Regions from separate parts of the Rhizobacter sp. P5_C2 genome, predicted to be linked through region 2. Evidence: predicted binding sites of a transcription regulator. Region 2 holds the regulator's gene; each other region holds the start of a gene.
The links. The regulator LexA, encoded in region 2, represses DNA repair genes until DNA is damaged. The targets are predictions, from matches to a motif close to ACTGTATNNNNATACAGT.
Positions count from the first base shown of each region.

Region 1: dinB (DNA polymerase IV) is a predicted target of LexA. The motif match lies at 1,014-1,031, and genes of this name have one in related genera.
Region 3: imuA (translesion DNA synthesis-associated protein ImuA) is a predicted target of LexA. The motif match lies at 3,096-3,113, and genes of this name have one in related genera.

Region 1 is NZ_JBFULV010000101.1:6,511-10,737, forward strand. It holds gene dinB (DNA polymerase IV) at 1-1,006, opposite strand, end outside; gene ACXJLU_RS26820 (SUMF1/EgtB/PvdO family nonheme iron enzyme) at 1,116-2,339, shown strand; gene ACXJLU_RS26825 (Dyp-type peroxidase) at 2,343-3,761, opposite strand; gene fdhD (formate dehydrogenase accessory sulfurtransferase FdhD) at 3,868-4,227, opposite strand, start outside.
Region 2 is NZ_JBFULV010000003.1:22,288-28,344, reverse strand. It holds gene ACXJLU_RS01475 (penicillin acylase family protein) at 1-882, shown strand, start outside; gene ACXJLU_RS01470 (helix-hairpin-helix domain-containing protein) at 1,005-1,304, opposite strand; gene lexA (transcriptional repressor LexA) at 1,316-1,990, opposite strand; gene ACXJLU_RS01460 (asparaginase) at 2,080-3,024, shown strand; gene ACXJLU_RS01455 (FAD-dependent monooxygenase) at 3,021-4,514, opposite strand; gene ACXJLU_RS01450 (TetR/AcrR family transcriptional regulator) at 4,570-5,208, shown strand; gene ACXJLU_RS01445 (organic hydroperoxide resistance protein) at 5,234-5,659, opposite strand; gene ACXJLU_RS01440 (MarR family winged helix-turn-helix transcriptional regulator) at 5,705-6,057, opposite strand, start outside.
Region 3 is NZ_JBFULV010000010.1:941-5,167, reverse strand. It holds gene ACXJLU_RS05225 (WD40/YVTN/BNR-like repeat-containing protein) at 1-947, shown strand, start outside; gene ACXJLU_RS05220 (hypothetical protein) at 1,112-1,642, shown strand; gene ACXJLU_RS05215 (YchJ family protein) at 1,643-2,017, opposite strand; gene ACXJLU_RS05210 (bifunctional helix-turn-helix transcriptional regulator/GNAT family N-acetyltransferase) at 2,014-2,988, opposite strand; gene imuA (translesion DNA synthesis-associated protein ImuA) at 3,121-3,936, shown strand; partial or broken gene ACXJLU_RS05200 (Y-family DNA polymerase) at 3,955-4,227, shown strand, end outside.

The DNA.
Region 1 (4,227 bases), on a different contig from region 2:
CGTCCATCGTGTGGGCCGGCAGCGTCAGGTCACGGGTGACGATCTTGAAATCGTCGAAGCGCAGCTTGATGCCGATGGTCTTGCCGGCGTAGCCCTTGCGCGCCAGGTCGCCGGCCAGCTCGACGCACAGCTCGGTGAAGATCGCCGACAGCACCGGCCGGTCGCGCACCGCGTGCAGGTCGCGCTCGAAGGTGGTCTCGCGGCTGATCGATTTCGGCTCGCTGTAGGTGACCACCCCGCGCTCGTCGCGGCCGTGCGCCGCCTCGTGCAGCCACGCGCCGTAGCTCTTGCCGAAGTGCTCGACCAGCCACACCGGGTCGGCCGCGGCGATGTCGCCGATGGTGTGCAGGCCGAAGCCGGCCAGCTTCTCGCTCGCCTTCGGGCCGATGCCGTTGACCTTCTTCGCGGCCAGCGGCCAGATGCGTGCCGGGATCTCGTCGAGCGACAGCAGCGTCAGGCCGTTCGGCTTGTCGAGTTCGGAGCACAGCTTGGACAGCAGCTTGTTCGGCGTGATGCCGACCGAGCAGGTCAGGCCGGTGGCGTCGAACACCGCATCCTTCAGCGCCTGGCCGAGGCTGCGGCCGGCATCGTGCTGCGCGCCGGGCACGTCGGTCAGGTCGATGTAGATCTCGTCGATGCCGCGGTCTTCGACCAGCGGCGCGATCTGCCGCACCGCCGCCTTGAACAGGCGCGAGTAGCGGCGGTATTCGTCGAAGTCGACCGGCAGCAGGACCGCGTCGGGCGCGAGCAGGGCCGCCTTCATCATGCCCATCGCCGAGTACACGCCGAGCGCACGCGCCGCGTAGGTGGAGGTGGTGATGACGCCGCGGCCGGTGTAGTCGCGCAGCTTCGCGTAGCGCCAGCTGCCGTCGGCCAGCTGCCGCGGCTTGCTGTCGCGCCCGCCGCCGATCACCACCGCCTGGCCGCGCAGCTCGGGGTAGCGCAGCAGTTCGACGGACGCATAGAAGGCGTCCATGTCGAGGTGGGCGATCAGGCGTCGGGTCATGGGGGTGGCTGTACGAAACCACAGTATCTCGCGGCGCGCTATTCTCGCGCCAAATCTTCGCGCCAAATCTTCGCGCCAAATTACTGCGCCACCACGCCCGCTCCCGCTCATGCTGGATTTCCAAGCCCCGCCCATCGATGCGACCCGCATGCGCCGCGCCGGCCGCGACCTGTTGTCGCTCGCGCTGATGGACGCCCGCAACCATTCGCTGCGCTGGCTGCAGGCCTTCGAGAACGCGCGCGTCGAGGTGCCGGAGGCGCTGCGGCCCGAGGTCGACCCGCCGCTGTGGACGCTCGGCCACCTCGGCTGGTACCAGGAGTACTGGATCGGCCGCAACGTGCAACGCCACCGCGGCGAGCAGTGCGACGAACGCGCGCCGCGCCTCGCGTCGATCGAGCCCGGTGCCGACGGCTGGTTCGACGCCTCGCTCGCGCCGGTGGCCACGCGCCGCGCGCTGGCGCTGCCCGACGCGCAGGCGGTGCGCCACTACCTGGCGGAGACGCTGGAGACCACGCTCGAGCTGCTGGAGCATGCGCACGACGGCGACGCCGCGCTGTATTTCTTCCGCCTCGCGTTGTTCCATGAAGACGCGCATGCCGAGGGCCTGGCGGTGCTGTCGCAGCAGCTCGGCTTCGACGCCGGGCTGTGGCCGGCGCCGTCGACGCTGCCGTCCAGGCCGCCGCTGCTGTTCCCGGCTGCGCGCGCGCGCATCGGCAGCGAATCGGGCGAGGGCTTCGCGTACGACAACGAGCAGCCGGCGCACGACGAGGCGCTGCCCGAGTTCGAGATCGATGCGCAGGCGGTCAGCTGGGCGCAGTACGGCGAGTTCGTCGAGGACGGCGGCTACGACGAAGCGCGCTGGTGGACGCCCGAAGGCTGGGCCTGGGTGCAGGCGGGCGGGCGGCGCAGCCCGCTGTACGTCGACCAGATGCGCCAGGGCGTGCTGCAGCAGCGCTTCGGCCGGCTGACGCGCGTGCCGCTGGCGCAGGCTGCCCTGCACATCAGCTGGTACGAGGCCGATGCCTGGTGCCGCTGGGCGGGCAGGCGGTTGCCGACCGAGGTGGAATGGGAGCATGCGGCGCGCAGCGGCGAATCGCGCGGCTTCCGCTGGGGCCAGGTGTGGGAATGGACGGCCGGGCGCTTCCGGCCGTATGCGCATTTCGAGCCGGGGCCGGACCGCGGTCACACGATGCCCGGCTTCGACGACCGGCATCGCGTGCTGCGCGGCGCGTCGTTCGCGACGCGCGAGCGGCTGCGGCATCCGTGCTATCGGAATTTCGAGTTGCCGAGCTGCGATACGCAGTTCACCGGGTTCCGGAGCTGCGCTGCGTAGAACCTACAAGCTCGCGAAGAACGCGAGCGACGGCGCGAAGAAATACTCCCCGCCCTTCAGCGTGACGAACCCCGACATGCGCTGCGCCAGCGTCGGCGCCTGCGCATCGCCCCAGCCGGCGTGGTGACGGTGCTTCACCGCGCCGCCCTGGCCGGCCAGCGGGTCGATGCCGGTGTGGCCGAGCACGAAGCCCTCGTCGTTGGCCCGGTTCGCCTGCGAGAACTCGAACTGCTCGACGATGCTCGCCTGGCAGGCCATGAACAGCAGCCCCACGCCATGCGACGGCGCATCGCTGAAGCGCATCTGCGCATCCTGCCGCCGCTCGCCGTACGGCATGCTGCGGCGTGCCATCAGCCGTGCGCGCTCGGCCGCGGCGTCGATGCCGAATTCGCGCACCGTGTCGCCGCGCGGGTTGGTCTTGCGGATGTGCGCATGGAACGGGCAGCGCAGCCCTTGCGGATCGTCGGCGTAGTCGAAATCGCCGGCCTGCGGCGGCGCCAGCCCGTCGTGGCCCTGCAGCGCGAGCGGCGTGCCGTCGGCGAAGCGGCCCACCAGCATCGCGCCGGCCAGCGCCGCATCGGCCGCCGCGCCGAGCTTGCGCAGCCCGCGCGCCAGCGCGGCCTCGGCCTGCCGGAAGGCGTGCACGTTCTGCTCGAGCTTGCGGCAGACCACATACGAGCCGTGCGCCGCAGGGTCGTCGACCGCCGGGTCGCGCACCAGCACCTGGCCCAGCGGGAAGCGCGGCGACCATCGCTGGCTGTCCCCGCGGCGCAATGCGTCGCGGGCGAGGTCCTCCTCGATCATCAAGGGCTGGCTGAGGCCCGAGACGAAGCCGAAATGCTCGAGGCCCTCGCCGCGCGCGTTGCGCCAGGTGCGGGCGTGCTCGATGCCGAGCAGCTCGACACCGTCCGGCAGCGCGGCCGTCCAGGCGGCGAGCTGCGCGTCGACCTGCCGCGCATCGCCGGCCAGCTGCACCAGCGCATGCACCTCGTCGCGCCACGCCGGCTCCCAACCGGCGTGGTCGGGGTCGCGCAGCATCGGCTGCCGGTCCTTCAGGCCTTCGGTGAAGGCCGGGTCCGACGGCCAGCGTTCGCGTGGCACCTGCAGCGCACGGTAGCCGCTCGCCGACAGCAGGCACGCGACGAAGGGCGGCGTTTGCAAAGGCGTGCGCGCCGCGCGCGCGGCGCGCACGCGCCCGGCATCGGCGAGCTGCACATCGGCGCGGCTGAGCTGCGGCAGCAGCCCGCGCAGCAAGGCGCGCCCGGCAGGCGCCTGCCGGAAGCGCAGCAGCAGGTGCGCCGCGTGCGGCCGGCCGTGGCCCTTCAGCAGGTTGCCCTGCAGCTGCGCCAGCAGCGCGCGCTCGGCGGCGGTGATCGTGGCCAGCGAGAGGGTCTTGCTCAGGTCGACGACCGGCGGGGGCATGGGGGGTCCTGGTGAGGCAGCAACGACAGCGTGCCTTCACGCCGCGTTCACGGCATCCCCAAGTTCGCGGAAATCGAACCCCCCAGTTTGTCGATGTCAGGGGCTGTCAGCTGAGCGGTGCGAGCGCGGTGTAGTCGACCGCCTGCTCGCCGCGGCAGAAGCCGTACAGCTGCAGGCCCGACTGCCGCGCGATGTCGACCGCGAGCGAGGTCGGCGCCGAGATCGCGGCCAGCGTGCCGACCTGCAGCCGTGCGCACTTGCGCACCAGCTCGTAGCTCGCGCGGCTCGACATCACGACGAAGCCGGGCTCGCCGATCCGGCCCGCCAGCGCGCGCCGGCCGAGCAGCTTGTCGAGCGCGTTGTGGCGGCCGACGTCTTCGGTCACGTCGAGCAGTTCGCCCGCCGGCGTGGCCCAGCCGGCCGCATGGCAGGCGCCGGTCACGGCGTTCAGTGCCTGCCGGGCCGG
Region 2 (6,057 bases):
GGGCCGGCGTACCCGCATTTCCTGACCAGCGAGTGGGCGCCGCCGTACCGCCACCAGCGCATCGAGCAGCTGCTGGCCGCGACGACCAAGCATTCGATCGCCAGCCTGCGGACGATCCAGCGCGACCAGCTGTCGCTGGCGGCGCTGAAGCTGCTGCCGGTGCTGAAGCGCGCCGTGTCGAACCATCCGCTGGCGGCGGCCGCGCAGCGCGAGCTGGCGTCGTTCGACGGCACGATGGCGGCCGATCGCGCCGCGCCGCTGATCCTGTCGGCCTGGACGCGGCAGCTGACGCAGGCGGTGTTCAGCGACGAACTCGGCAGCGCCTTGTACGAGCGGCAGCTCGGCAGCCGCAGTTTTCGCGAAGCGCTGGAGGGCGTGCTGGAACGCCAGGACGGCTGGTGGTGCGACGACAAGACGACGCCGGCGGTCGAGACCTGTGCGCAGCAGGTGGATGCGGCGTTCACGCGGGCGCTCGACGAGCTGCAGCAGTCGCAGGGCGGCGATGTCTCGGCCTGGCAATGGGGCCGGGCGCACCAGGCGCGCGCCGAGCACCGGCCGTTCAGCAAGGTGAAGGCGCTGGCGCCTTGGTTCGAACTGCGTGCGCCGGTGGGCGGCGACACCTACACGATCAACGTGTCGCGCGTCGGCCTGCGACCGGATGCGACGACCGGCGAGCTGTACCTGGCTGAGCACGGCCCGTCGCTGCGGGCGCTGTACGACCTGGGCGACCGGGGTCGTTCACGCTTCATGCAGTCGAGCGGGCAGTCGGGTATCGTGTTTTCACCGCTGTACCGCAACTTCGTCGAGCGCTGGGCGAAGGTGGAAGACGTGCCGGTGTGGGGCGGGGCGGCGGAGCACACGCTGGTGCTGAAGCCGCGCTGATGCCGCGCTGATCAGCGGTCGAGAGGTCAGCGGTCGAGCTGCGCCAACTGGCTGACGATCTCGCGCGTGCTCAGCAGCCGCACGCCCTGGGCGGCCAGCGCCGAAGGCGCTTCGGGGGTGGGTCACACCGACCCGAACAAGGCCTTGCGCTGCGCGGTGTAGGCCCACCACGGCGCGGCCGGCGCGCCGCCCATGAAATCGGTGGCGGCCATGAAGGTGTCGAGCACGCAGGGGTCGTGGCGTTCGCCGGTGATCGCGCACAGCCGCTGGTACAGCACGAAGGCATCCTTGCCGCGCAGGTCTTGCGGCGCCTGGATGCCGATCAGCCGCAGGTCGGCCGCCAGCGCCGGGCCGATGTTGGGCAGTTGTTCGAGCGACTTGCACTCCGCGGCACTCGCCGCCTTCGGGGCCTTGATCACCACGGCAGCCTCCATCACAGCATGCTGTTGCGGATCAGGCCGACCGCGAGCCCTTCGAGTTCGAAGTCGACGTCGCCGAACGGCACGACGATGGGCTCGAAATCGGGGTTCTCCGGCAGCAGTTCGATGCTGGTGCGGGTGCGCTTGAAGCGCTTGACGGTGACCTCGTCGCCCAGCCGCGCGACGACGATCTGCCCGTTCTTCGCATCCTTGGCCTTCTGCACCGCGAGCAGGTCGCCGTCCATGATGCCGGCGTCGCGCATGCTCATGCCGCGCACCTTCAGCAGGAAATCGGGCCGGCGGCTGAACAGGCTGGCTTCCATCAGGTAGGTCTGGTCGATGTGCTCCTGCGCGAGGATCGGGCTGCCCGCCGCGACCCGCCCGACCAGCGGCAGCGTGAGCTGCGAGAGGCTGGGCAGCGGCAGGCTGAACTGCTTGCCGCGGCTCTGGTTCAGCGCACGCAATGTGTCAGACTGCAGACGGATGCCTCGCGAGGTGCCCCCCACCAGCTCGATGACGCCCTTGCGGGCCAGCGCCTGCAGGTGTTCCTCGGCGGCGTTGGCCGACTTGAAGCCCAGCTCGTTCGCGATCTCGGCGCGGGTCGGTGGGGCGCCGGTGCGCTCGATCGCGCTCTGCACCAGGTCGAGGATCTGCTGCTGGCGGTCGGTGAGCTTCGGGGTTTCGTTCATCGCGGGCCTCGGGTTGATGATTCGCGCGGCAGTGAGCAGCGGACTGAACATCCATCCAGTGACTGTATTTTTATCCAGCTTCGTGAAAAATGCAAAGAACTGACCCAACCGTCGTCGTGCTCGGCACCGGCGGCACCATCGCCGGCACCTCGGCCGCCCCCGGCGACAACATCGGCTACACCGCGGCGCAGCTCGGCGTCGCGCAGCTCGTGAAGGCGGTGCCGGCACTGGCCGCGGTGGCGCTCGAGCCCGAGCAGGTCGCCCAGGTCGACAGCAAGGACATGAGCGCCGACGTGTGGCGCGCGCTGCTCAAGCGGCTCGCCCACCACCTGGCGCGGCCCGAGGTGGCCGGCGTGGTCGTCACGCACGGCACCGACACGCTGGAAGAGACCGCGTGGCTGCTGCAGCGCGTGCTCGCGCCGGGCAAGCCGGTGGTGCTGACCGCGGCGATGCGGCCCGCCACCTCGCTGCAGCCCGACGGGCCGCAGAACCTGCTCGATGCGGTGACCGTCGCGCAGCACCCCGGCGCGCGCGGCGTGCTGGCGGTGCTCGGCGGCGTGGTGCATGGCGCGGCCGATGTGCGCAAGGTCCACACCTACCGCATCGAGGCCTTCGATTCGGGCGATGCCGGCCCGGTCGGGCGCATCGAGGAAGGGCGGCTGCGGCTGTTCCGCCCGTGGCCGGCCGGTGAGCCGTTGGAGGCCGCGGCGGTTAGCCGGCTGGTGGACGGGCCGGCGTGGCCGCGCGTCGACATCCTGCTCAGCCATGCGGGTGTCGACGGCGTGCTGGTCGATGCGCTGGTCGAGCGGGGCACGCGCGGCATCGTGGTCGCTGGCACCGGGCATGGCACGGTGCACCACGCGCTGGAGTCGGCGCTGCTGCGGGCCCAGGCGGCCGGCGTGCGCGTGCTGCGCTGCAGCCGCGTGGCCGGCGGCCCGGTGTTCGCGCAGGCCGGCGACGTGTTGACGGCCGGCGGCGAGCGCTCGCCGTACCAGGCGCGCGTCGAGCTGCTGCTGCAGCTGCTCGCCGACTAGGAAATGCTTTCCAGCGCGGGGCTGAACCAGCGGCGCAGCGCTTCTTCCAGTCCGTCCGTGTCGTTGTCGTCGCCGGCCCAGGCCACGCAGGCATCGGGACGGATCAGCATCGAGCGCCCCGCGCCGACCGCGACGCATCGCACCCACCGCGTGGCGGCCCTCACGAGCTGCGAGGCCTTGCCGTCCGTGGAGGCGTCGAGAAAAACGCCGCGCCCGTCCTGCATCAGCTCGCCGATCGAGACATCGCCGACCAGCCGGCCGACCTCGTCCCGTGCCGACCCGAGTTCGTACCGCGTCGACAGGCCGCTCATCGTCTCGCCGATCAACCGGTTCACGTCGTCGAACGCCATCAGCGTCGCGATGAGCTCGCGCATCGCACCCGCTTGCGGATCGGGCCGCAGGATCGCGACCTGGGCCAGCGTGTTCTGCAGAACCGCCTCGGCCGCGGGGTGCCGCTCGGCGGTGTAGCTGTCGAGCAGGCTGTCCGGCATCTCGCCGCGAATCACCGCCGCGAGCTTCCAGCCGAGGTTCGCCGCGTCCACCAGGCCGAGGCTCAGGCCCTGGCCGCCGAACGGCGAATGGACATGCGCCGCATCGCCGGCCAGCAGCACCCGGCCGCGCCGGTAGCTGTCGACGAGCCGCGTGTTGTCCGCCCACCGGTTGGCGCTGGCAAGTGCGTTCACGCGGACATCGGTGTCGCTGATGCGGCGCAACACCGCCTCGATCTCGTCGCGCGTGACGGGCGCTTGCCGATCTTCCGGCGGGCCGGTGAAATCCAGCATGAACAAGCGACCCGGCACCGGCCCGTGTGAGAACACCCCGCCCGGTGTGCGATGCCAACCCACGGGCCCCAGGCGATCGGGGTGGTCGACCTCGGCGACGGCCTGGTAGAAGGTCGAGGTCGGCGCGGTGCCGGGGAAGTCGAAGCCGGCCATCTTGCGGATGCTGCTGCGCCCGCCGTCGCATCCCATCAGCCAGGCGCAGCGCAGGCGGCCTGCGCTGGCCGGCGAAGCCCAAGCGACATCGACGCCGTCGTGCTGCTGCACGAAGCCGGTCACCTCGCAGCCACGGCGCACCTCGATCCCGAGCGCGCCGGCGCGCTCGGCCAGCATCGCCTCGACGCCCTGCTGGTCCACCGGCCGGGCACGCCGCTCCGGCTCTTTCTGCGCATCCTTGCGAATGAGGGCGAGGCCGGCGAAGTGGCCGCTGAACTTCGACCCCGGCCCGCGCGCGGCCGCGCCCGGCTGCGTGATGAACTGCTGCATCGCCGCGACGCTGCGCGCCTCGGCGGCGGCGAGGGCCTGCGCCATCCCGCGGCGCATCAGCGCCTCGCTGCCGAGCGGCCCGACCGACATCGCCTTGATGGCCATGCTCGGCGCGGCCAGGCGCTCCAGCACGACGACGCGCGCGCCGCCCAGGCCCAGCTCAATGGCGGCCAGCAACCCGACCGGCCCGGCACCGACCACCACCACATCCACCGGCATTTCCATGTACTGCACTCCACGTTGTACTGAGTACAATAACTGTACTCAGTACAATGAAGACATGTCAATCCCGTCCGACCTGCGATCCCGCAAGCGCCTCGCCACGCGGCAAGGCATCTCCAACGCCGCGACGCGCCTGTTCCTGGCGCGCGGCTTCGACAAGGTGACGGTGGACGAGATCGCGGCGGCCGCCGACGTCGGGCGGATGACGGTGTTCAATCACTTCCCGCGCAAGGAAGACATGTTCTTCGACCGCGACGAAGAGGTCCGCGAGGTGCTGCGCGATGCGTTGCGGCAGCGCGATCCGGGCGTTTCGCCGATCGAGGCCTTGCGCCTGCTCGCGCACCGGCTGGTCGACGACGGCAGCCCGTACGTCGAGTTTTCTGCGGACAGCCAGGGCTTCATCGAGACCATCGAGGGCAGCGACACGCTGAAGGCCCGGGCCCGGGCGATACGCGACGAGATCGCGCAGGTCGTCACCGAGGCGCTGGCCGAAGGGGCCGCGCGGGAGGCGGGCGATCCGGCCGCGCATCTGGCCGCAGGCCTGCTGCTGGCGACGTGGGCCGCCGCCCTCATCCAGGCGCACCGGAGCTTTCGGGAGCGCCAGGACGCTGACGCGGCGAAGGCGCTCTTCCTCGCCCTCGTCGACAAGGGCACCCTCGGGCTGAACGCCGCGATGGCGGGCACGCCTTACGCGTGAGCCATCGCGGCGGCGGCGATCAGGCTCAGGCCAGCGTCAGCGCCACGTCCACGTTGCCGCGCGTCGCGTTCGAGTACGGGCAGATCTGGTGCGCCGCGTCGACGATCTTCTGCGCGACCGCGCGCTCGACGCCCGGCACCGTGATGGTCATCGCGACCTGGATGCCGAAGCCTTGCGGGATCGGGCCGATGCTGACGCTCGCGGCGATCGAGGTGTCGGCCGGCAGGGCCACCTTCTGCTGGCCGGCGGCGACCTTCATCGCGCCGATGAAGCAGGCCGAGTAGCCGGCGGCGAACAGCTGTTCCGGGTTGGTGCCGACGGCGCCGTTGCCGCCCAGTTCCTTCGGCGTGGTCAGGCGCAGGTCCAGCACGCCGTCGGACGACTTCGACGTGCCTTCGCGGCCGCCGGTGGAGGTGGCGTGGGCGGTGTACAGGGCTTTTTCGAGCTTCATGGTGTCTTCCTCTTCAGGTGGGTGAGTGGGTGGGAGGTACGGCGTTCACGCATGCGCCGCATCGGGCGCGTCATCGAGCAGCTGCTGGCGCAGCTGCTGCAGGCGTTGGGTCAGGTCGGTCAGCTCGCCGACGCTGCAGCCGCTGGCCTGGGCCAGCTGCGCGGGCACGGCGCGCGCCTTCTGGCGCAGCGCGCGGCCTTCGGGCGTCAGGCTGACGATCACGCGGCGCTCGTCGTCGGCGGCGCGCTGGCGCTGCAGCCAGCCGGCGGCTTCCATGCGCTTGAGCAGCGGCGTCAGCGTGCCGGAGTCGAGGAACAGGCGCTCGCCGAGTTCGCCCACCGTCAGCGCATCGCGCTCCCACAGCACCAGGAACGCCAGGTACTGCGGGTAGGTGATGC
Region 3 (4,227 bases), on a different contig from region 2:
CCGACGGCCGCCTGCTGGCGGCGCTGAACCTCGGCCACTTCGGCGTCAAGCTGCATGCGTCCGACGACCAGGGCGTCAACTGGCACGAGGTCGCGGCGCCGGCCTTTCCGGTGCAGCCGGCCGATGCGACCGGCGTGCCGTGGAAGGTGGTCCAGGTGTGGTCGCTGGAGCGCGACCACGGCACGCTGTGGCTCGGCACGCTGCCGGGCGGGCTGTTTCGCAGCGGCGACGGTGGTGCGTCGTGGCAGCTGGTCGATTCGCTGTGGCAGCGGCCGGAGCGCGCCGAATGGTTCGGCGGCGGCTACGACGTGCCCGGCATCCATTCGATCTGTCCGCATCCCACGCGGGCCGGCGACCTGGTGCTCGGCATCAGCTGCGGTGGCGCCTGGGTCACGCACGACGACGGCGCGAACTGGCTGCTGCAGGCCGACGGCATGCGCGCCGCCTACATGCCGCCGGAGCAGGCCGGCTCGCCGAACACGCAGGACCCGCACCGCATCGTGCGCTGCGCCGCGCAGCCGGACGTGCTGTGGACGCAGCATCACAACGGCATCTGGCGCTCGACCGACGCGTCGGCCTCATGGCAGCAGGTGACGAGCGCCCCGCTGTCGGATTTCGGCTTCGCGGTCGCGGTGCACCCCGGCGATGCGCAGACGGCCTGGTTCGTGCCGGGCGTCGCCGACCAGCAGCGTGTGCCGGTCGGCGGGGCGCTGGTGGTCAACCGCACGCGCGACGGCGGTGCGAGCTTCGAGACGCTGCACAGCGGCCTGCCGCAGCAGCATTGCTACGACCTGCTGTACCGCCACGGGCTCGACGTGTCGCCGGACGGCCGCAGCCTGCTGATGGGCAGCACGACCGGCCATGTGTGGGGCAGCGACGACGGCGGTGACCTCTGGACGGCGCTGCCGGCCCAGCTGCCGCCGGTATACGCGCTGCGCTTCGGTTGATGCACCGGCCCGGTCCGCACACCGGTGGATACATCGACTGACACCTTGTGGCGCCATGTGCACAGATGGCGCGTTACCGTCCCCTCGATCTTGGGGGGCCGCGTGTTGCAGCGCATGACAAGGCCGCCCGTGCTCCGGACAATCGGAGCTGTCGAGGAAGCGCCATGCCCACCACCATCACCGTCGGAGCCCGTTCCATTTTCGTCACCGCGACCGCGTGGGTGTTCATCCTGCTCGGCGCGCTGGCCTGTGCCTCGGCGCTGCTGCAGAACGCGATGCTGGTGTCGGGCGGGTTTCGCAGCGAGGGGCTGCAGGTCAGCGGGCTGTTCGGGCTGCTGATCGCCCACCTGCCGTGGGTGGTCAATGCGGGGCTCGTGATGTCGCTGGCCACGCTGGTGTCGGCGGTCGGGCTGCTGCTGCGGCTCAACTGGGCGCGCCGCACCTTCATCGCGCTGCTGCTGCTGGCGATCGTCGCGAACCTGCTGGGCGTGTGGCTGCAGCAGGAGGTGATGCAGTCGGTGGTCGACAGCACGCTGAGCACCGCGACACTGCCGCCACGGGCGCTTGGCGTGTTCGGCGGCTTCGTGACCGCGGCGCGCGTGATGGCGGTGCTGGTGACGCTCGGGGCCTGCGGGATGCTCGGGTGGATCATCCGCCGGCTGATGTCGGCCAGCGTGCGCCAAGAGTTCGCCTGATCAGAACTCTCCGTCGACGTAGAACCAGCGGCCGTCTTCGCGCACGAAGCGGCTCGTCTCGTGCAACCGCTGCGCGCGGCCGCCGAGCTTGCTGCGGGCGATGAACTCCACGGTCGCGTGATCGGTATCCTGTGAAGCATGCCGTCGCACGTCCAGCCCCAGCCAGCGCAGCCCCGGCGGATCGGGCTCCAGCGTGGCGGGCCGCGTGCTCGCATGCCAGGTCGCCAGCAGGTAGTCCGGCATTCCGTTGACGAAGGCGCTGTAACGCGAGCGCATCAAGGCCTCGGCATCGGGCGCCTGCAGGTGCAGCGGTCCGGCGTGGTAGCGGCCGCAGCAGTCGGCATAGGGAACGGGCAGGCCGCAGGGGCAGGTCATGTCAAATCGAGGATCCAGGTTTCTCCGACCAGATCGTGCCCGAAACTGTGGTGCGGTTCGCTCGCGACGAGCCGGTAGCCCGCGGCCGCGTAGATGCCGCGCGCGGCACTCAGGTTGCCGTTGGTCCACAGCGTGATGCGGCGGTAGCCGGCGTGGCGCGCGAAGCGCTCGCACTCCTGCACCAGCCGGCGCCCCAGCCCCAGCCCGCGGGCCGACGGCTCGACCAGCAGCATGCGCAACTGGGCCACGCCTTGCTGCACCGCCTGCGTCGCTTCGTCGCGCGCCTGCACGAGGAAGACGCAGCCGACGTTCGCGCCATCGCGCTCGGCGATCCAGCAGGCCTCGCGCGCCGGCTCGAAGCGCTCGATGAAGGCGGCCGCGATGCGCGCCACCAGCGCCTCGAATCCGATGTCCCAGCGGTACTCCTGCGCATACAGCGCGCCGTGGCGCGCGATCACCCAGCCGATGTCGCCCGGGCGGTGTGCCCGCAGCAGGTAAGGCTGGCGCGTGCGGCGTGCCGGGTCGTCGTCGAGCAGGCGCTGCAGCGTGCCCATCGCCTGCAGCAACTGCTGCTGCGATGGCTCGTCGAGCGCCGCGAGCAGCGCCTGCACCTGCTGCTGCGAGCCGCTGTCCAGCGGCGCGAAGGCGGCCCGGCCGGCTTCGGTGAGCGACAGGTGCGACTGCCGCGCGTCGCTGGCCGACGGCGTCGCCTCGATCAGCCCGCGCTCGCGCAGGCCGCGCAGCAGCCGGCTCAGGTAGCCGGGGTCGAGCTCCAGCGAGCGCGCGAGTTCGCCGGCCGTCGGCTGCGCCTGGTGCGCAAACTCCCACAGCAGCCGCGATTCGGTCAGCGTGAAGCCRCTGTCCACCAGGCCTTCGCGCAGCACGCCGATGCGGCGCGTGTAGAAGCGGTTGAAGGCGCGCACCGCGGCCACGCGGTCGCTCGGATCAGAGGGGGAGAGGGCGTCGGGCATGCCCGGCATGCTGCCGCAATTGATTGCCAAAAGCAATCATCAATGTGCCAAAGGCTGCTTCGAACAGGCTTGTAACGGCATGCCCCCGTTTTCAAGTGGATCGATATACTGGATGTGCATACAGTAGTTGCCATGCCTTCCGCCACCACTCACTTCGCCCCCCACGCTCGCGCGCCGCTGCCCGAGCGCTTGCACACCAGCGTGTGGCGCGGCAACCAGATGGGGCGCAGCGCCGAACGCGCACTGCCCAGCGGCTTTGCCGCCCTCGATGCGCAACTGCCGGGCGGCGGCTGGCCGCGCCGCGCGCTCAGCGAGTTGCTGCTGCCCCACCCTGGCCTCGGCGAAATCCGCCTGCTGGCCCCCAGCCTCGCTGCCACGCAGCAGGCCGGCCGGCTGGTGATGCTGTTCGATCCGCCGGCCGCGTTGTCGGCCTGGGCGCTGATGCAGATGGGGCTGGATGCCGAGCAGCTGCTGGTGATCGACACCGGCACGCAGGGCATTCCCGGCGTCGACGGCCGGCCGCACGAGGCGGGTGTCGATGCGCGGCTGTGGGCGCTGGAGCAGGCGCTGCACAGCGGGCATGTCGGCGCGGTGCTGGCGTGGTTGCCGCCACGCCTGCGCGCCGAGCGCCTGCGCCGGTTGCAGGTGGCCGCCCATGCGCACGACGGCCCGGCTTTCGTGCTGCGCGAGATGGCGGTGCAGCAGCAGGCGAGCCCCGCGCCGTTGCGCTTGGCGTTGCAGGCCGGCGGGGCCGATTGCCTCAGCGTGCGCGTGCTGAAGCGCCGCGGCCCGCCGCTCGCCCAGGCGCTGCTGCTCGAGCTGCCGCCGGTGCTGTCGGCCAGCGCCACGCGCAAGGCCCGCGAGCTGGCGGCGCAGACGGTGCTGTCGGGGCAGGGCGCAGCCGCAGCGCCGTCGCTGCGCGCCGCGACCTTCGTCAACCTCGCCTGATGTGCGCATGGGCACGCGATGCTCTGGATCGGTCTTCACCTGCCGTTGCTGCCGCTGGAATCCTTCCTGGCGACGCTCCCGGCGGGCGGCGGCAGTGATGAGCCGGCCGTCGCGCTGGTCGAGGCGCATCGCATCGTCCATGCCAATGCGAACGCGCAGGCGCTGGGCGTCAAGCCGGGGTTGAAGCGCGCCACCGCGCTGGCGCTTGCGCCGCAGCTGCTGATCGGCCAGGCCGACGCGCTGCGCGACCGCCAGGCGCTCGCGAGCGTCGCGCATGCGGCGCTGGCCTTC